4 regions of the Nonomuraea sp. NPDC003707 genome follow, and region 1 is predicted to be linked to each of the others. Evidence: riboswitches for the same ligand, from Rfam matches in the RefSeq annotation. Region 1 holds a riboswitch; each other region holds the start of a gene.

Evidence for each region. Region 1 has a riboswitch for cyclic di-AMP ahead of ACWDRB_RS04125 (C40 family peptidase). Riboswitches for the same ligand answer to the same signal wherever they lie in the genome.
Region 2: it holds a riboswitch for cyclic di-AMP, as region 1 does, so the genes downstream of both, ACWDRB_RS65885 (coiled-coil domain-containing protein) here and ACWDRB_RS04125 (C40 family peptidase) in region 1, are expected to answer to the same signal.
Region 3: it holds a riboswitch for cyclic di-AMP, as region 1 does, so the genes downstream of both, ACWDRB_RS25205 (C40 family peptidase) here and ACWDRB_RS04125 (C40 family peptidase) in region 1, are expected to answer to the same signal.
Region 4: it holds a riboswitch for cyclic di-AMP, as region 1 does, so the genes downstream of both, ACWDRB_RS06730 (CHAP domain-containing protein) here and ACWDRB_RS04125 (C40 family peptidase) in region 1, are expected to answer to the same signal.

What each region holds. Positions count from the first base shown of each region.
Region 1 is NZ_JBSFNK010000002.1:30,269-35,299, reverse strand. It holds gene ACWDRB_RS04135 (M48 family metallopeptidase) at 1-956, opposite strand, end outside; gene ACWDRB_RS04130 (hypothetical protein) at 968-1,786, opposite strand; gene ACWDRB_RS04125 (C40 family peptidase) at 2,157-2,672, opposite strand; cyclic di-AMP (ydaO/yuaA leader) riboswitch at 2,746-2,910, opposite strand; gene ACWDRB_RS04120 (NlpC/P60 family protein) at 3,305-4,279, opposite strand; gene ACWDRB_RS04115 (NYN domain-containing protein) at 4,411-5,031, opposite strand, start outside.
Region 2 is NZ_JBSFNK010000080.1:7,228-12,258, forward strand. It holds gene tig (trigger factor) at 1-277, opposite strand, end outside; gene ACWDRB_RS65870 (helix-turn-helix domain-containing protein) at 478-1,344, opposite strand; gene ACWDRB_RS65875 (ATP-binding protein) at 1,578-2,054, shown strand; gene ACWDRB_RS65880 (DinB family protein) at 2,067-2,567, opposite strand; gene ACWDRB_RS65885 (coiled-coil domain-containing protein) at 2,588-3,544, opposite strand; cyclic di-AMP (ydaO/yuaA leader) riboswitch at 3,550-3,691, opposite strand; gene galT (galactose-1-phosphate uridylyltransferase) at 3,757-4,836, opposite strand; gene ACWDRB_RS65895 (DeoR/GlpR family DNA-binding transcription regulator) at 4,833-5,031, opposite strand, start outside.
Region 3 is NZ_JBSFNK010000009.1:248,766-253,796, reverse strand. It holds gene ACWDRB_RS25215 (RDD family protein) at 1-1,122, opposite strand, end outside; gene ACWDRB_RS25210 (amino-acid N-acetyltransferase) at 1,208-1,777, opposite strand; cyclic di-AMP (ydaO/yuaA leader) riboswitch at 2,054-2,203, shown strand; gene ACWDRB_RS25205 (C40 family peptidase) at 2,299-3,249, shown strand; gene ACWDRB_RS25200 (LuxR C-terminal-related transcriptional regulator) at 3,276-3,488, opposite strand; gene ACWDRB_RS25195 (winged helix-turn-helix transcriptional regulator) at 4,131-4,532, opposite strand; gene lysX (bifunctional lysylphosphatidylglycerol synthetase/lysine--tRNA ligase LysX) at 4,617-5,031, opposite strand, start outside.
Region 4 is NZ_JBSFNK010000002.1:578,035-583,065, forward strand. It holds gene ACWDRB_RS06720 (alpha/beta fold hydrolase) at 1-746, shown strand, start outside; gene ACWDRB_RS06725 (YoaK family protein) at 712-1,458, opposite strand; gene ACWDRB_RS06730 (CHAP domain-containing protein) at 1,653-2,339, opposite strand; cyclic di-AMP (ydaO/yuaA leader) riboswitch at 2,353-2,490, opposite strand; gene ACWDRB_RS06735 (Gfo/Idh/MocA family protein) at 2,608-3,561, opposite strand; gene ACWDRB_RS06740 (aldo/keto reductase) at 3,581-4,402, opposite strand; gene ACWDRB_RS06745 (hypothetical protein) at 4,500-5,031, shown strand, end outside.

The DNA of each region.
Region 1 (5,031 bases):
TCGACCGGCACGCCGTCCCGCTTGGCCATGTCCAGGAGCTCGGTGCGGAGCTGGCCCTGCTGCATGGTCGTGAAGTCGTTGAACAGCGGCTCGAACACCACCGGGTAGACGAACGACGCCAGCACCGTCAGCGCGAACGCGCCCACGGCGGCCGGGATCCACCACCGCCTGAACTTGCGGGCCAGCGCCACGAGCACCAGCAGCATCAGGCTGAGCATGAACGCGTCGACACCGATGTTCTTCAGCCGGTCGCTTGCCCATGACCCCCAGGTCTGGATGGACAGGCCGTAGCCGCGCAGCAGCGTCTCGCCCCAGATGGCGATCGGCAGCTTGATCAGCTGGGTGAAGAGGGTGATGACCACGACGCCCAGCACCACGCGGACCCACCAGGGGCCTTTGAGCCACGCCACCAGCTTCACGCCGAGCGGGGTGGCGACGAGCAGGCCGGCGATGATCAGCGTGAGGGCCAGCGAGAGGTAGCCGGGCAGGGTGCTGGCCGCGTCGAACGCCTCGGACCTGGCGATCTGCGCGGCGGTGAAGTCGCGGGCCGGGTCGGGTGGTCCGGAGGTCAGGAGGTGCCAGGGGGTGCTGAAGGCGGCCACGGCCGCGATCACCAGGCCGAGCAGCACGGCCGCCACCGCCGCCTGCCGCCTCAGCCGGTGCTCGCCGTCGGACTCCGGCGGCCCTCCCCCGTTCACGGACACACCCTCACCATGCCCCCGCCTTCCGCCGCCGCTCTCCCCCTTCACGAACACACCACCGCCGGCCACCGGACCCGCGCTCTCCCCTTTGACGGACGCGCCACCTCCGGACACCGGGCTGACGCCCTCCCCCTTTACTGACGCGCTCTCACCGTGACCGCGCGCCTCGCCACTCAGAGCCGCGGTGCCTTCGGCCTCCTCACCCTCCTTCGACGCCTCTTGCGACGCGTCGTCCACGTTCCGCCGTTCGCTCATCTGCCTCCCCCTCACGCGAGCTGGTCTCGCACGTAGTCGCGCCACCGTGCCGTCAGCGCGGCCGCGGAGAGGCCGAGCGCGGCGAGTGCTCGGTCTACGCCGCCCGCACGGGCGTCACGGTAGAGCCTCACCAGCGTCCTCTCACCGAACCGGTCAGCCAGGAAGCGACACGCCAGCCAAGCCTCCTGGTACGCCCGGGCGAGCCGGACGGGGTCCCGCCCGTCAGCCGCGAAAGCCGCAGGTCCGGGCAATTCCCTCGGCAGCCTCCCGGCCCGCACCTCGGCGGCGAGCTCGGCGGCCGCGGTCCTCACGGGGAGCCCGGAGTCGCGGTAGCCGACGTAGTCGGCGAACCCCTCATAGAGCCATGGGGGCAGGCGGTCGGTGCCGGCGACGACGTGGGTGAGCTCGTGGGTGAGTACGACGTCCTTGCCGGTGGAGTTCAGCTTGGCGAAGAACTCGGGGACGATGATCACGCGCCCGCGATCGGCCACCGCCGCCAGCCCGTCGACCCGCCCAACCCCGGCCAGCCCGGCCGCCTCGGCGGCGGACGAGGGAACGACTACGAGCGGTCGTACTGACCTTCCGAGCACGGCCGACACCCGCCGCCCCGCCCGATCAGCCCTCCGTGCGACGTCGCCGAGCTCGGCGGGTGCGGTGTGCCGGCCGACGACCACGGACCGCGCCCCACGGGCCACGACCTCGCCGTCACCCCACAGGCCGCGGACTCCGGCGGGAAGGATGGGGGAATCGGGGGTGGGGGCGCTGGCGGGGGCGACGGCGAGAAGCAGGACGGAGACGATCGCGGCCCGCCGACTCACCTGCCCTGACACGATGCCCGATCGTAGCCGCCCGCCGGCCCATGACCGGCCACTCCGCACCCCGAACTGCGCGCCCTTGAGAGCCGTCCACCCGCACCGCATGCGGTGGCTGCGTGCCAGAGGACCGCACACCGCGCCATCGGACGGGGAGCCTGGCCCGTGAGCCGTGACCCGAGCGTCATGAAACCGAGGGCCGTGAGCCGTGTGACCGTGTCGCCGAGGGGCCGTGGAGCCGAGGGGCCGTGGAGCCGAGGGGCCGTGGAGCCGTGGGTTGGGCGGCTGTGGGGCCATGTGCGGCGGGTGGTGCCGCCCGTGCTCCGCCGTAAGAAAAATGAAAGTAACAATGGGAGAGCCCCGCCCGGAGGAGCCGGGCGGGGCTTCTTCACATGCCGGGACGAACAGCGCCGACGAACGACGCCCGCCGCCATCCACCCAGCTTGTCGATGCGAACCCGTTCGCCTGTCCGAGGCGAGTGGACCATCTTGCCCTTGCCGACGTACATGCCCACGTGGCCGAGCCCTCTGAAGAACATCAGGTCGCCGGGCCGGAGGTTCCGCCACGAGATCTTGTTCTTGGTGCGGGCGAACTGGCTGGCCGCCACGCGTGGGAGCTTCACCCCGGCCTTCTTCCAGGCGAACTGGACGAGGCCGGAGCAGTCGAACGAACCGGGGCCTGTGCCTCCGTACCGGTACGGGTCACCGACCTGGTTCTTGGCCACGGCGACGGCCTTGCGGGCCTTCGCCTTCTGACGGGCGGCCTTGGCCGCCCTCAGCGCCGCGGCCGAGGTCGTCTTCGAGGTTCCGGCGGTTGCGGCCGCCTTGGTCGTCGAAGCCGAATCGGTCGTCGCAGCCTGAGCCGTTGGGGCATGGAGGATCGCACCTCCGGCCGTCACGGTCATCGTGAGCGCTACGCCACTCAGGGCAATGCGGGACAGACGGGGGTTATGCAGGGAGGTAGACAGGATTTCTCCTTGACTCTTCCACGAATGCCTACCGGGTTAGCTGACGGATTCGGGCCTGGAAGTCGCCCTACGGCGCGATGTGCGCGCCGATTCACCCCCTGATCCCTGGGGAACTGGGATCGCTGGGTCCCCGGCTCCGTGCCTCCTGGCTGCACGGATTCGGCAGGCCAACCGTCCCGACCAATGTGTTGATATGGGGACATTTGGGCGGTTGACCAGCGGATCTTTATCTGTCTCACACCGGGAAAGACCGGTGCGGGTTCGCGGGGGACATGGCTTGTTCACCGCGACGTCGCCAGAAGCTACGCCGAAGGGTCAAGGATCGGCAAAGCGGGACACCGCTTGTAAAGATCAGATAGTGGAGTCAGTAAGGAGGGAAATCCCTGCTGGAACACCAGGTTCCGTTACCAAAATGTGACGCTGCTCACATTTGTTTTCGCGCCCGTTTGTCAGGCCCCAAATGTCGCGTTTGTCACACTTGTTGTGACTCGTCAGGCGTGCTGGATCGTTCCCATCGCCCATCAACCGAACCTCGTTCGGCTGATGCGATCAACGATCCGGCGTCGTAGCTACGGGCGGATGGCGCCCACGAGGCGGCCGCCGTACGCCGAGAGTTTGACGACCTTGACCACGTCGCCCGTCTGCGGCGCGTGAACGATTTTCCCGTCGCCGGCGTAGATACTGACGTGACCCAGGCTCGAGCTGAAGATGAGGTCCCCCGGCTGGAGGGCGCTCAGTGAGACCTTGCGGCTCGCGCCCCAGGCCCACTGCTGCCAGGTCGTGCGCGGCAGCGACACGCCCGCGGCGCGCCACGACGCCTGGGTCAGGCCGGAGCAGTCCCAGCCGCCCGGACCCGTCCCGCCGAACACGTACGGCTTGCCCACCTGGGCGAAGGCGAAGCGCAGGACGGCGGCGGCGTTGCCCGAGGCCGGGCCCGTGTACTGGATGCCGACGCTGTTCGGGTTGCCGGGGTTGTAGGCGCCCAGCTTCTTCAGGAGCTTCTTCTGCTCGGAGATCAGCTTCATGATCTCCGAACGCTCCTTCTCGACCCCGTCCCGTTCCCGGTCGGCCGCCTCCAGCGCCTCTTCCGCCTTGTCGCGCTCGACCTTCAGCCCGCGGTTCTCCCGGTCGAACGCGGCCAGCTTCTCCGCCCGCTCCCGCGAGAGCTGCCCGGCCAGCGCCAGGCTCATCAGGAAGTCGTCGGGGCGGTCCGCGCTCACCAGGCCGGGCAGGGAGGTCACGTCGGTGCCGAGCTTGTAGCTGTCGACGGCCATGCCGATCACCTGGGCGCGCAGGTCCGCGACCGTCGCCAGCTTGGTCTTGTAGCGGTCGTTCAGCTTGGCGTAGGCGCCCTTGGCGGCCTTGTAGCGCTCGGTGGCCGTGTTGAAGCGGTCGACGACCTTGTCGGCCTTGTCGTTGAGCTTGTCGAGCTTGGCCTTGGCCTGTCCGAGGGTGGGCCGGGGATCAGCGACGGCGGCTCCCATGGGGGACAGGACCAGCCCGAACGCGAGACCCGCGGCCACCGGCACCCTGCCAAACCTCACTGTGTCGCCTCCCAGGGATGATATCTGGGGCGAATAGTACAGAAGTGGCGGGTGAGGTCACACGTTATCCGCCCAATTCGTAATATCCCTGGCACAGCGCGGCAAATCCGCACGTAAGGGGTGCAGGTAATCTAGGCCCGGCCCAGCCTGCGCAGCAGCAAACCAGACGGAACGGGTCTGGCTCCCATCCGCCTGACGGACTCGGCCACCTCGCGGTCCGACGACACCACGGCCATGGCCCGGCCGGGCGGCTCGGCGCGTACGAGCTGGCGGATCAGATCGTCGGCGATCTCCCCCGGCTGGCTGAACAGCACCCGCACCCCGCGCGGCGCCACGACCTGCACCGGGGAGTTGAGCTCGGCCCCGTCGAACACGACGGTGACCTCGACCCTGGTCTGCGCCACCAGCCCGCCGAGCCCGGTCATGAGCCGGGTGCGCTGGTCGGCGAGGGTGAGCGTGCCGTAGCCGGTCTTGGTCACGTTGTAGCCGTCGATGATCAGGTGGACCTGCGGCAGGGCCAGGAGCTGGTCGAGGAGCTGCGGGTCGTCGTCGGCCAGCGCCCGCGCGGGCACCCCCCGGACGCCGGGCCGCTCGCCGGTGACCGCGGCGACCGAGTCGGCGGGCCGGCTGATCATCGTGGGCAGGGCGAGCTCCCTGCGCAGCCCGGCCGAGGCGTCCTGCAGCGCGTCGAGCAGCACCCGGATGCGGGCGTCCTCGATGCTCCTGCCCTCGCGGGCGGCCCGGCGCGAGGC
Region 2 (5,031 bases), on a different contig from region 1:
TGTCGGGCTGCGCGACCGGGAACACGTCGACCTCGTCGACGGCCTTGCCGTACAGCTTGGGCACCGCGTCGTTGAGGGTCTCCTCCAGCACTACCGCCCGGCCGAAGCGCTGCTCGATGATGCGGGCCGGAACCTTGCCAGGCCGGAACCCGGGGACGCGCACCTGCTGCGCGACCTTCTTGTACGCCGCATCCATGCTCGGGCGCAGCTCGTCGAACGGCACCTCGACAGTGAGCTTGACCCGGGTCGGGCTGAGCTCCTCGACAGCGGTCTTCACGGAATGGTCTCCTTGATCAAGCTACGAGTGATCGCGGGCGCGTCCATCGGTTACGGCACACGCGCCGCGCCCACATGTGCGGTGTTGGGCATGCTCCGCCACGGCGGGATCCAACGCCGATGGCCAGTCTAGGGCAGATGCGTACCCAACAACGACGTCCGCGCCGTCACAAGTCGCCCGCGATCATCCGTTACCGTCCGTCAGAACTCGTCCGCGATCGTCCGCAACAGCTCGACCGTCTCGTCCGGAGTGGTGCTCACGGCGCAGAGTCGCTCCATCACCTCGGTGTATCGGTCCACGTCTTCACGCTTGTCGAGGTAGAGCGCGCTGGCCAGCTGCTCGACGTACACGACGTCGGGCAGATCGGTGTCGGGGAAGCGCAGGACGCTGAACGCCCCGCCTTCCGCGCTGTGCCCGCCGAAGCTGAACGGCATGATCTGAATAGTGATTTTGGGCTGGCGCATCAGGTCGATGAGGTGCTCGATCTGGGCCCGCATCACCTCGACGCCGCCGATGGGGCGTCGTAGGGCGGCCTCGTCGATCACGGCCCAGAACACTGGCCCGTCCGGCCTGTCGAACATCCGCTGGCGCTCCAGCCGGAGATCCACTCTTCTGGAGATCTCCTCGGCCCCGATTCCCGCCGATCCGGCGGTCACGACGGCCCTTGCGTACTCCTTGGTCTGCAGCAGTCCTGGCACGAACTGGACTTCGTAGGTCCTGATCCTGGCGGCGGCCTCTTCAAGGCCGACGTACGCCTGGAACCACGTGGGCAGGACATCGTTGAACCGGTGCCACCAACCAGGCTCGTTGGCGGTGGCGACCAGGTCGAGTACGGCGGAGCGGGCCTGCTTGTCGATGACCCCGTAGAGGGTCAGCAGGTCCGCCACGTCCCGTTCTTTGAACCCCACTCGGCCCAGCTCCATGCGGCTGATCTTGGATTCGGAGCCACGGATGAGGTGGCCCGCCTCCTCACGAGTGACGTTCTTCGCTTCCCTGAGCTTGCGCAGCTGGGAGCCCAGGAGGATGCGCAGCGCCGTCGGTCCGGAACCCGGCTGGTTCTGCGTCACTTTGCCTCCTATCAAGGTCCGCACACACAGTGACACCACATTGCCGGGTATGACAAGGTCTCAACCCCGTGTCCGATTAGCAGAGTTATGCCCCAAAACGCCGCTTGCTACTGCACAATGCAAGTGCACGTGCATTTGGGTCTTGCAGGTGCAGCGATCGTGACCCATGATGGCTTAGTGCATATTGGGCCAAACATGCACTAAGTCGGACTGAACGGGGAGGTATCGGCAGCATGGTGGAGGATCCTCTGGCCACTGCCGATGCCTTGCAAATCACCCGTGACGTGGGCTTCGACCACCTGCTCATGGGTGGCAAGCCGTACACGACCTCGTGCCCGTTGCCCTTTCAGGCCGACTCCGTGAAGACGGCCAGGGACGTGACCCGCTCGACCCTGAAGGGCTGGGGCCTGCACGAACTCAGCGACGACGCCGCGCTGGTGGTGTCGGAGCTCGTGACCAACGCGGTGCGCTACGCGATGTACGCGGCGGGACGGCGGGAGATCGAGCTCTTGCTGATGCGCGTACAGCCGCACGTGCTGCTGGCGGTGGCCGACCCCAGCGACGAGGTGCCGCGCCCCAAGGAGCCGGACTTCATCTCGGAGAACGGGCGCGGCCTCTACATCGTCGAGACCTACAGTCAGTGCTGGGGCTGGGACCCGCTGGCCCGCGGCGGCAAGGCCGTGTGGGCGCTGTTCCGCACCGAGCCCTGATCATCGGTCTCGTTACTCTCCGGTCACCCCGTCGATGCGCTCGCGCAGCAGATCCGCGTGACCGTTGTGCCGCGCGTACTCCTCGATCATGTGGATGAGGATCCAGCGATGGGTGCACTCCTGCCCTCTGTGGTCGCCGACGGCGTCCAGCGGCCTGGCGTCCGAGATGGCGCGGGCGCGCTCGATCTCCTCTTCCCACGTGACGATGGCGTCCTTGACCGAGGCGGCGTCCACTTCCTTGAAGTCGGCGTCGTTGTCGCGGTCCTTGTCCCACAGCTTGGGGAGGTCCTCGCCGTTGAGCACGCGGCGGAACCAGGAGCGTTCGACGTTCGCCATGTGCCGGACCAGGCCGAGCAGGGACATGGTCGAGGGTGAGACGGAGCGCAGGCGCAGCTGATCGTCCGACAGGCCCGCGCATTTGACGGCGAGGGTGCCGCGGTGCCATTCGAGCCAGTTGTTCAGCGTGGTCCGCTCGTCGCCGGTGAGAGCGGGCGGGATTCGGGTGTCAGTCATGATGTCCGACCTTATCCAGCTCAGTACATCGAGATGTGGACGTGGTCGTAGTGGTTCTCGGTGACGCTGCCGCGGTCCGACATGGCCCGCCAGCCCGAGCCCATGTTGATGCGCTGCTTCCAGATCACGTACTTGACGCCGAGCTTGCCCTTGTTCTTGAGCGCCCAATCCGCGATCCGGTCGCCCAGGGCGTTGTTGATGGCCGCGGGCATCGTCCCGCCGGTGCTCATCATGAAGTCGCAGGCCCGCCCGAGCGGGTGCTCGCCACTGGAGCCCGAGCGGAAGCAGCCCACCGTGAACGGCAGCTTGAAGTTCTTGGCCAGCTCCGCCTTCATCAGCCGCGTACGGGCCGTGATGTTGTCCGAGCCCGAGGGCAGTTCCGGTGCCCAGCTCCCGTCGGACTTTCGGCCGGGACCGAGCGGCACGAGGTCCTGGAGCTTCTTCTTGATGTCGTCGATGACGTCCTCGGCCTCGGAGCGCTGTTCGGTCACGTCCTTGGCGTCCACGCCGATCTGGGTGGCCAGCGCGGCGGCCTCGTCGGAGGCCTTCTTCTTGTCGTCGCGGGCCTTGGCCACCCCCTGGACGAGGGCCTGCTGCTCGGCCGTCAGCTGTTCGAGCAGGGCGGCGCCGCCGCCGTTCTGGACCATCAGGACGGAGGGCAGCGACGGGTCGTGGTTCTGGTAGCGCATCCTGGCGAGGTCGCCGACCCGCTGCTCGGCGGCGGCCAGCGCCTTCTCCGCGGCCGCCAGCCGCTCCTTGGCCGCCTTGGCGGCCGCCTGCGCCTTGGCCAGCTCGACACGCTTGAGGTTGTACTTCTCGATGAGCTTGTCGATCTTGCTGTTGAGCTGCTTGAGCTGGGTGCGGAGCTCGGCCTCCGACGGCTTGGGGGCAGCCGAGGCCGCGGTCGCCGGCAGGAGGGCGACGGCTGCGGCGGCGACGAGGCCGATGGCAAGAGTCGCGGGGGACGGAGCCGCCACGTGGATGTTCCTCTCCCTCTGCCGGCCGGGTTAGCTGACGGGTTCGGGCTGGGAGCTGCGTGCCCTACCACCGAAGTGGATTCACCCCAGGTGCGGGTGGGTCCCCGGCTCCCGGGCGACTCGCCCGGGATTAGGCGTGTGCCTGCTGTTACGGCCAGGCACAAAAGGGATATTAGTGGTAGATCACGAGTAACGCGACCCCCATTAGAAATCTAATAGTGATCTACCTGTGATCGAAGCATCCGGGCGGCCTCCTCCGGCAGCACGTCGTTCACGAACGCCCCCATGGCGGACTCCGACCCGGCCAGGTACTTGAGCTTGCCCGGCGCCCGCCTGATGCTGAACAGCTCCAGGTGCAGGTAGCCGAGCTCGCGGTCCTGCCGCACGGGCGCCTGGTGCCAGGCCGAGATGTACGGCATCACCACGCCGAACAGGTCGTCGAAGGCCCGCAGCACCGAGGTGTAGAGGGGCGCGAACGCCGACCGCTCCTCCTCCGTCAGCGCGGCCAGATCGGGCACCTGCCGGTGCGGGTAGATGTGCACCTCGTACGGCCACCGCGCGGCGGCCGGCACGAACGCCGTCCACAACTCGTTGGAGGCCACCACGCGCGTCCCCGCGGCCCGCTCGGCGGCCAGCACGTCGGCGAACAGGTTTCCCTTCGTGTAGCGCCTGGCGGCGGCGAGCTGGAGCCTGGTCCTGGGCGTGACGTACGGGTAGGCGTAGATCTGGCCGTGCGGGTGGGCCAGCGTGATGCCGATCTCCTCGCCCCGGTTCTCGAAGCAGAACACCTGCTCCACGCCCTCGATCCCGGACAGCTCGGCCGTCCGGTCGGCCCACGCCTCCATGACCAGCTCCACCTGGCCGTCGGAGAGCTGGGAGAACGACGACGAATGCTCAGAGGTGAAGCAGACCACCTCGCACCGCCCCACTCCCGGCCGGACCTCACTCAGGCCCCCCACGTCTGTATAAGTCCCGAAATTGGTGGAGAAGGAGGGGAATCGGTTCTCGAACACCACCACGTCGTAGTCGTACGCCGGGATCTCCGACGAGCGCGTGTCCGACGACGGGCACAGCGGGCACTCGCTCGCCGAGCCGGTCGGCTGGAACGTGCGCGTCTGCCGGTGCCCCGCCATCGCGATCCACTCCTCGGTCAGCGGGTCGTAGCGCAGCTCGGAGGCCACCGGCCGGGGGTCGAGCACCCGCCGGTCGATCGCGCTCCGGTCGGCGTCGTCCCGCTGATCGAAGTAGATCAGCTCACGGCCGTCGGCCAGATGGGTGATGGTGCGCTTCACGAGCCCTCCGCGATGATCAGTTCTCCGGCCCGTTCGGCCAGCTCCATGCGTGCGTCCTCAGGCAGCCCCGCGTCGCTGACGACCACGTCGGCCTCGGTCAGCTCGGCGATGGTGCTGATGCCGACCGTGTTCCACTTCGTGTGGTCGGCGGGGATGACCAGCCGGTTGGCGGCCGTCACCAGCTCCCTGTCGGTC
Region 3 (5,031 bases), on a different contig from region 1:
GCCCTGGCCCACGGGGACGACCTTGATGCCCATGACCATCTTGCCGACGGTCTGCCCCTTCGCCTTCAGGAGGAAGAAGTCGTAGGCGACCCACAGGGCGGTCACGACGATCGCCGTCAGGATGGTCACGACCACACCTGAGAACATGCCGCCGCCGCTGCCGTCCAGCGAAGAGTAGGTGGCCAGGAACAGCACGCCCATGATCAGGCCGATGACCACGTTCACGATGAAGAGGATGACCCCATCGATGAGCCTCGCCACCAGGCGCTGCCACCACTCCGCCAGCGGTGCCGGCGCGCCGGGCGGCTGCACGCCCACGGGCCCGGGCTGGCCGTAGGCCTGGCCGTAGCCGGGCTGGCCGTACTGCTGCGCCTGCCCGTAACCCTGCTGCCCGTACTGCTGCTGGCCGTACTGCTGGTCGCCGTAGCCCTGCTGTGCGTAGCCGGGCTGGGACTGCTGCTGCTGGCCGTAGCCCTGCTGGCCGTACTGCTGCTGGCCGTAATCGGGCTGGGACTGCGGCTGCTGGCCGTACTGCTGCTGGCCGTAGTCCGGCTGCGACTGGGGTTGCTGGCCGTACTGCTGGCCGTAGCCCTGCTGGCCCGACTGCGGCTGCTGGCCGTAGCCCTGCTGGGACTGGGCCTGCTGGCCGTAGCCGGGCTGGGACTGCTGCTGGCCGTACTGCTGGCCGTAGCCCTGCTGACCCGACTGCGGCTGCTGACCGTAGCCCTGCTGGCCGTACTGCTGCTGGCCGTAGTCCGCCTGGGACTGCGGCTGCTGGCCGTAGCCCTGCTGCCCGTAGCCCTGTTGGGGCTGGGCCTGCTGGCCGTAGTCAGGCTGGGACTGCTGCTGCTGGCCGTACTGGGGTTGCTGGCCGTGCTGCTGCTGTCCGTGCTGGGGTTGCTGACCGTACTGCTGTTGCTGTCCGTACTGGGGTTGCTGGCCGTAGCCCTGCTGACCGTACGGGGGCTGCTGCCCATAGGCGTCGTCCGCCCGGTAGCCGATCACAGTCGCGTCCGGGTCGGGCTCGCCGGGGTGGCGGCCCTGGTTCTGCTGCCCGTAATAGGGAGGCGCAGAGTTGTCGCCGGATTCGTCCTGTGGATACGGCGGCTGTCCGGTGCTCACCGTGTCACCTCGCTTCGAGTGCGCATGTGGCACGTGTCAGGACACATGCCTGTGCTGCCCAACGTATCGACATAGGTATCAACAATCACCTTTCCATCTGGTCAAGGTCCACGTCACCCGATGTCAGGTGGAGCAGCATGCGGGTGTTTCCCAGCGTGTTCGGCTTGACGTGTTCAAGATCCAAAAACTCGGCAACACCCTCGTCGTACGAGGCCAGCAGTTCGGCGTAGACCTCAGGTGAGACCGGTGTGCCCTGAATCGGGCGGAACCCGAGTCGCGCGAAGAAGTCGACCTCAAAAGTAAGACAGAATACACGTCGCAGACCCAAATCCTTAGCCTGCTGGATCAGCGCGGAGACGATCCGGTGGCCGACGCCCATCCCCCGGCACTCGGGATCCACCGCCACCGTGCGGACCTCCGCGAGGTCCTCCCAGAGCACGTGGAGCGCGCCGCAGCCGACGACCTGCCCGTCTCGCTCGGCCACCCAGAACTCCTGTACGTCCTCGTACAGCGTCACCGTGGCCTTCTCCAGGAGCCGCGGCCCCGCCCCCGCGTAGGTGTCCACCAGGCGTCTGACCATGCGCACGTCGGGCGTGCGGGCACGCCGGACCACCACCGCGGTCTCGGGCACTGTCAGCTCGGCCACCTGCTCCATGGTTCTCCAGGGTACAGATCTCATTACGGCTCAGCCCTAACTCCCATGTCTCGGCCCATCTTGTTACATCTCGTGGTCAGATCGGCACGGGATCGCGCGGCCAGCTCGCGCCCGCCGAAAGCGCGGACAAATAGGGCGTAGGGCCTCTTCTGCACGGGTGCCCACGAGATCACCTTGTGACCCTTCGGTTGTGAAACCTCTACAGACTTGGCAGTTCTGGTTGAGCACGAACCCGGAGTGCATTAGTGTCCAGCGACAATGTTTCCCGCGTGTCGCGCGGGAGGCACGCCCAATTCTCGCAAGAGAAGCCGGGGAACCGCCGGTGGCGACCTCCGACGCCACCACTGGGGTGAATCCGAGTCTTTCGGTAGGGCTGCTCCGGCCCGAACCCGTCAGCTAACCCGGTAGGCGTCGACGAGAGGAGCTGGTTGGTGAAGCCCACGCTCAGCGGTGGGGGGAAGTCGGCGGGCAAGCACGCCCGCCCTCCGGAACGGGCCCGGCGACCACGCCGCGTAGGTGTGGTGAGTCTCACAGTCGCCGCGCTGCTGTTCGCCATCCCCGTCGGTTCGGCGTCCGCGGATCCAGAGCCCTCGCTGAAAGAGCTCGCCGACCAGGCCACGAAGCTGCACACCGACATCGAGACGCTGACCGAGCAGTACAACGGCCAGCGGGAGAAGCTCAAGACCGCCAAGAAGGCCGCCGAGGCCGCGGAGAAGACGCTGACGAGCAGCGAGACGGATCTCGCCGCCAAGCGCTCGAAAGCCGTCGCGCTGGCCCAGAACGCCTACATCACGGGCGGTCTGAAGACCCTCGCCTTCGCCACCTCCGACGACCCCGAGGGCTTCCTCAACCGCGCCGCGACCTCGTACGCGCTGCAGACCGAGCAGGGCGAGGAAATCAACCAGCTCACCAAGGCGATGGACACGGCCACCCGCGCCAAGCAGAGCGCCACGGCCCGCATCGACGAGGTCCAGAAGCTCGTCACGGACCTCGAGGCCAAGCGCAACAAGATCACCAAGCTGGTGACGAAGGTCGAGAGCAGCCTGTTCAGTCGGGCCCTGGGCGAGGCCGGGCGCCCCGGCACGCGGGCCGTGCGCGTCAACCTGCCGATCCCGGGCTCGGGGAAGGCCGCGGAGGCCGCGCGGTGGGCGCTCACGCAGCAGCTCAAGCCGTACGTCTGGGGCGCCGAGGGCCCCGGCTCGTACGACTGCTCCGGGCTCGTCATGGCGGCGTTCCAGCGGGTGGGCATCTCGCTGCCGCACTACACCGGCGACCAGTGGACGGCCGGCCGGCACGTCTCGCGCGAGGAACTCCGGCCGGGCGACCTGGTGTTCTTCTACAGCGACCTGCACCACGTGGGCATCTACATCGGCGGCGGCATGATGGTGCACGCCCCGCAGACGGGTGACGTCGTACGGATCGCGTCGATCGCGAGGCGGCCGTTCGCCGGCGCGGTGCGCATCGCCGACTGAGCCCGCACCCCGGCGGTCCGCCGCGGCTAGATCAGCTGGCGGCGGGCTGCCCAGGCCACGGCCTCGATCGCCGTGGCCACGCCTATGCGGTCGCAGATGCCGCGCAATCTTCGTCGTACCGTGCGCCCGCTGATATCCAGCCGCCGCCCAACCCGATCGACCGTGACTCCCTTGGCCAACTCCGCCAGCAGCGCCAAATCAGCATGGCTGAGCTCAACGCCTTCAGTGAGCACATCCATCGGGAGCCCTCCCCCCAACAGCAGAACTTGGACCTCACAGACGGGCCAAAGCCGCTCCTCGCAGACGGTAAACGCATCGTGGAAAGGTCGTCAAGCATGACAATCGCCGCACTTGACGAGCGCTATTGACATGATCCGCTATATATGACGCACTCGCGATATGTCAGAACGTAGAGTGATCACATTGGGGCTTCCGGAATGGCCCTGACCAGCGTTCCGGTTTTCGATCGGTCCGCCATGGATATTCCGCATGATCGATACCCGCGTTATCGCGGGACACGCGTCCGTGACGCGATCTTTCCGGCGCACGGCAAGCCACCAATCGCTCGCTTTGTACTGCGCTCCCACCCGATCCGACAACCCAGGTCAGGCAGTTGATTAAGGCAATTGGATCAATCCGCTATGGCAATTGCCGCCACGGGTTCAGGCCGGCGGCCCGCCGGGTGGCGGGCGTCCTGCTCTGACCGCCGGGCCGGGCGGCCTCGTTTCCGGGTGCGCGTGCCCGGCGGGATCACAGGGGTGGCCGGGGCACCACGGACGCTCCCTGACCCGCGCCTCCGCGGCCTTGACGCGATGCTTACAAGCGGCTTCGGATCGGAAACCGGGCGGCCCGGAAGCCGGATTCGCGACGGCGGTGATCGCTCAGGCGCCGGCGGCGTCGTAGCGGTCCCTGGCGGCCTCGACGTCCTCCATGTGCGCCTCGGCCCAGCTCTTGATCGCGGCCACCAACGGCATCAGGCTCTCGCCCAGCGGGGTGAGCGCGTAGTCCACCCGTACCGGCACAGAAGGGGTGAGCGTGCGCGAGACCAGGCCGTCACGCTCCAGGCCGCGCAGGGTCTGCGTGAGCATCTTCTGGCTGACGCCCGCGATGCGCCTGGACAGGTCGCTGTAGCGGCGCGGGCCCTGCGCCAGCGCGGTCAGCAGGAGGGTGACCCATTTGTCGCTGAGGGTGTCGAGCAGCTTCCTGGAGGGGCATTCGGCGAAGTACGCGTCGAAGACCTGCCTGGCCTCGTCCCGCTGCTCCGCCGCCGTCTTCGTGGCCATCCGCGCACCCCTTCCCGATCGCTGCCTACCAGGAGAGGGTAGAGCGCCCGCGGCGGGCGCTCTACGACGGCGGCAGGACGCCGGTCAGTGGGTGGGCTTGACCAGCGGGAACAGGATGGTCTCGCGGATGTTCTTGCCGGTGAAGGCCATGATCATCCGGTCGATGCCCGCGCCCATGCCCCCCGTGGGCGGCATCGCGTACTCGAGGGCCTGCAGGAAGTCCTCGTCCAGCTGCATCGCCTCGAAGTCGCCCCCGGCGGCCAGGAGGGACTGCTCCACCAGGCGGCGGCGCTGCTCGATCGGGTCGATCAGCTCGGAGTAGGCCGTGCCCAGCTCCGTGCCGAAGCCGATCAGGTCCCACTTCTCGGTCAGCAGCGGGTTGTCCCGGTGCTGACGGGTCAGCGGCGAGGTCTCCAGCGGGTAGTCCATGACGAACGTGGGCTGGACGAGCGTGTGCTCCACCAGGGCCTCGAAGATTTCCTGCACCAGCTTGCCCGGA
Region 4 (5,031 bases), 550 kb from region 1:
TGGTGTTGCTGTTGCACGGCACGTACTGGAGCCGGGTCTGGGCGCCGGTGATCGACGGGCTGGCGGCGGCGGGGCTGCGTCCTGTGGCGGTGGATCTGCCGGGGCTGGGGCGTTCCGGCGGGGAGCTGACGGCGGAGACCGCGGCGGTTCCGGCGCTGGCGGCGTGGGTGGCCCGGTTCGCGGCCGCGGTCGGCGCGGGGGAGCGGCTCTCGGTGGCGGGGCACGACATCGGCGGTGCGGTCGCCCAGCACCTGCTGGTGGAGGGGAAGCCAGAGGTGCGGCGGCTGGCGCTGGTCAACTCGGTCACATACGACTCCTGGCCGGTGCCCGGCGTGGCCCGTTACCGGGATCCGGCCGTGGTGGCGGCCACGACCGTGGAGGAACTGCTGGCCGCCCGCCGCAAGGCGGTCACCACCGCGCTCGCCCGGCCGGCCACCGAGGCGGAGCTGGCCGATTACCTTGATCCGTGGAACGACCCGCGGGTGGGCCGGTCGTGGATGGCGCTGGCGGGCGCGGCCGACAGCCGTTACACGCTGGATCTGGTGCCCGCACTCAAGGCCGATGGGACGCCGAAGCTGCTGGTGTGGGGGGAGGACGACACGTTCCAGGAGGTCCGGTACGCCGAGCGCTTCGCCGCCGAGGTGCCGAACACGACGCTGGTGCGCGTTCCCGGGGCGGGGCACATCCCGATGGAGAACGATCCGGCCGGGGTCACCCGGGCGCTGGCGGAGTTCTTTCTCGGCTGAGACCACTGCGGGCGACGAGGGCGACGGTGGCGAGCAGGGCCAGGGCGGCCGCCAGGGCGGGTGCGGGGCCGGTCGTGAGGTGGAGGAGGGCGCCAGTCAGGGCGCCGAGGAACATCGCGGCAATGGAGGCGGATCGACGCAGGGCGGCCCGGCCCGGCGTGTCGGCGGCCAGGCTCGTGAGGGTCGTGGTGAGGACGTTGGTGACCAGGTCGGGTACGCCGAGCGCGCGTACGGACGCGTTCTGCAGGCCCATGCCGCAGGCGAGCAGCACGATGAGGGCCGCCTGGGACCAGGTCGTGCGGTGTCCGGCCGTGAGGGCGATGGCGAGGGTGGCGGCGACGAGGAGCGCGTGTACGGCGGTGGCGGCGGCGAACGCCCGTCGCGGGTTCGCGGTCCGCCTGATCACCCGGCCGGCGCTCCAGGCGCCGGCTCCGAAGGCGACGAGGGCCGCCGGGGAGGCCCATCTGGACATCTGGGCCTCCCCGGCCAGGGCGAAGCTGAGGAAGACGATGTTGCCGGTCATGTTGGCGACGAAGACGCGGCCCAGGCCGAGGAAGCTGACCGCGTCCACGAGGCCGGTGACGAAGGCCAGGAGGATCAGCAGGGCGGGCAGGACGCCGTGCGGGTTGGCGCCGCGCGGGAAGAGCCCGTCGGCGACCCGTCGCAGCCCATTCCGGACCAGCCTTCCGGGGCGTCTGCGCGCGGCTGGCATGGCGGGCGGCTCCTTGGCGAGGTCGCGGGCGGTTCGCCTCGGGTCTTCCCCGGTGACGGGCCGCCGCACTCGCGGGGGTGAAACGCGACGAGCGCGCGTCCCGTTGCGGGACGCGCGCTCGTTCGGCGCTGGGGGAAGGCCGGCCAGGAGGTGCCTGGGGAGGTCCGGCCTGGAGGCGCCGGGGGAAAGTCCGGTCAGGAACGGTACTGGGGGTAGCCGTAGCCGACGACCTGGGACTTGGGACGGACGCGCTCCTCGACCTTGCCGTTGCCGGTGTTGCCCTCGACGGTCGAGATGGTGCCGTCGCCGTTGTCCTTCTCGACGAACCCGACGTGCTTGATGTCGTTGAGGTTCTTGCTGCCGCTCCACGAGAAGTACACGATGGCGCCGGGCTTGGCCTCGGTGCCGAAGCGGTGGTTGGCCTGGAACCACTTGGCGTGGGCGACGGTCCAGGCGTCCCAGCCGATCTGCGAGCGGGCGCCGGTCTGCTCGCCCACCCAGGAGACGAACATCGCGCACCAGGCGGCGTTCAGGTAGTCGGCGCGGCTGCCGCCGTCACGGGCGATGGTCTCCGCGGCGCGCTGCGAGCCGGCGTACCAGCGCTGGAACTTGGTGCCGCCGCCGGCCGCGTTCTCGGTGATGCCGACCTGGGACTTGGCGAGCGCCAGGACCTGGCCGGCGGTGACGCCGACCTTGGTCTCGCGCGAGCGCTCGGCGTGGTCGGCGACGGTGGCGGTGCCGGCGACGGTGTCGATCGGCTGCTTGTCCGCTGCGGTGGCGCTGGTCATGTGGGCGCCGAACGCGGTCCCGAGGATGGTGGCGCCGAGAAGGGCGCGGGCGATGTTGGTCTTCGCAGCAGAGGTAAAGCGGATGTTGGCCATCGAGGGGGTTTACTCCTTGCTTCCATGCCGCTTACCGGGTTAGCTGACGGGTTCGGACGTGGAAGCTGCCCTACGGCACCGAAGTGCCGATTCACCCCAAAGGACGTGGGTCCCCGGTTCCGCCCGAGGGCGGATTCAGCGGTCACAGGACGTTCCTGTGATGTGTCGTGCGATGGTCGGACAAGTCCGGACAAACCGGACGTATGTCTCAAGAATGCCTCAAACGTAATGCATAAGGCAAGAGCGTTACAAATCGATAAAGGTCCAGCTAGGCGACCTGCCTGCGAGCCTCGGCCAGAAGCCCCATCATGGCAAGGGATTCGTCGAGCGGCATGATCGAACTTTCGGTCCTGCCTTCGGCCGTCGCGGCCCGGACCTCGCGGAGCTCCCCGGTGTACCCGTTGTCCGCCGGATCGAGGATGTACTCCTCCGGCTCCATGGAGGGCCCGGAGAGCAGAATCCGCGGCGTGGCCCAGAACGGTGCCTGGAGGTCCGCCCGCATCTGAGTCCCTACAACACTGGCATGGTTCGGGTAATTCCCGAGCAACGAAGTCTCCACGAGAGCCTTCCTGCCACCGGGGTAGAGCAGCACGCCGCCGGCCTCCGCGTCGACGCCGTTGGGCGCCAGAGTGCCGGTGATCCGCAGGTCGGAGGGCATGCCGAGGATCAGCTGGGCCAGCCCGAACGGGTAGATCCCCAGGTCCAGGAGCGCCCCGCCGCCGAGCTCCGGCGCCCACAGCCGGTGCTCCGGGTCGTAGGGCTTGGCGAAGCCGAAGGAGGCGTGCACCGAGCGGAGGTCGCCGAAGCGCTCGTCGGCCGCGATCTTCTGGACGAGCGGGTTGAACCGCATCCACATCGCTTCCATCAGGAACACGCCCGCCTCGCGCGCCAGGCGTACCATCTTCTCCGCGTCGTCCACGGTGGCGGCCAGCGGCTTCTCGCACAGCACGGCCTTGCCCGCGGCGATGGCGACCTCGGCCACCTCCAGGTGCTGGGCGTGCGGCGTCGCCACGTAGATCGCGTCCACGGCCGGGTCGGCGCAGAGCCGCTCATAGGAGTCGTACGCGGACTCCGCCCCCAGAATGGCGGCCAGTGCCTGCGCCCGCCCCAGGTTCCTCGATCCGACGGCGGCCACCCGCATGCCCGGTTCGGCCGCGATGGCCGCCCCGACGGTCCGCGCAATATTCCCTGTCGCCGCTATGCCCCACGCAAAATCCCGCACGCGGGAGATCGTAGACGAGTCAGGTCATGTTGAACGTGTCGGGGTCGGGTCCGATCCGCTGGCCCCTGTTCATCGCGCCGATGGCGGCCATGTCCTCGGCGTCGAGGATGAAGTCGAAGACGCCGATGTTCTCGGCGATGCGCGCCGGGGTGACCGACTTGGGGATCGCGACGTGGCCGAGCTGCAGGTGCCAGCGGAGCACGATCTGCGCGGGCGTCTTGCCGCACTTGTCCGACAGCTTGGCCAGCGCGGGGTCGTTCAGCAGGCCCTGGCCCTGGCCGAGCGGGCTCCACGCCTCGGTGAGGATGCCGTTGGCCTCGTGGAAGGCGCGCAGCTCGCGCTGCTGGAGGTACGGGTGCAGCTCGATCTGGTTGATGGAGGGCACGAGGTCGGTCTCGTTCATGAGGCGGGTGAGGTGGGCGATGCTGAAGTTGGAGGTGCCGATGGCCTTGGCGCGCCCGTCACGGTAGATCTTCTCGATCGCCTTCCAAGCCTGCACGTACTTGTCCTGCTGCGGCACCGGCCAGTGGATGAGGAAAAGATCGATGTAGTCGAGGCCGAGCCGGGCCAGGGACTCGTCGAAGGCCGCCTCCGCGCGGCCGTGGTCGGCGTTCCACAGCTTGGTGGTCACGAACAGCTTCCGGCGCGGCAGCTCACTTTCGCGTACGGCCTGCCCCACGCCTTCTTCGTTGCCGTACGCGGCGGCGGTGTCCACGTGCCGGTAACCGGCCTTGAGCGCGGTCGTGACGGCCCGCGCGGCCTCGTCGGCGGGGACCTGCCAGACGCCGTAGCCGAGCTGCGGGATCTGCACGCCGTCGGTGTTGAGCATGAGCGAGTTCATGCTCTCCATTGTTCACGTCGCGTTTCTGGTGGCTTAAGGCGGCGGGGCTAGCTTGAAGCGGTCGTGAACGGGCCATCACCCGGCTGGGAGGACAGGAGTGGTCGAACAGGCGTCGGCCTGGGTGGAGTCACCGCTCCAGATGCTGTGCGCCGTCGAGGCCCATTACGCGGGCGTGCTCGGCCCCGAGACGGTGGTCGTGCCGCGCGCCGGTCTGAGGCCGTTGAAGGCCACGCGTCGGGAGCTGAGGTCTCTTGGGCTGCCCGACGGCCTGGAGCTGGCGGAGCCGCGTGAGCGCATGCCCAGGCGCGTGCAGGCCGTCGGTGACGCCTTCTCCGGCAGGGTGCAGATGCGCTGGCTCACCTCGCGTCCCGGACGCATCGTCATCGTGGACGACGGGCTGGCCACGCTCCGGCTGCTGGAGCTGCTGGCCGCGGGGCCGTACCGGCCGCTGCTGCGGGCCAGGGCCCAGCCGACCAAGCTGCGCTCCGTGCTGGGCCTGGCGGCCGCGCTGCGGCTGCGCCTGAGCGACGTGTCGGTCTTCACCGCCCTGCCCGTGGACGAGGCCCTGGCGGACGGCGTACGGCGGGCCGGGATCAACCTGGTACGCCACCAGTTCGACTGGCTGCGTG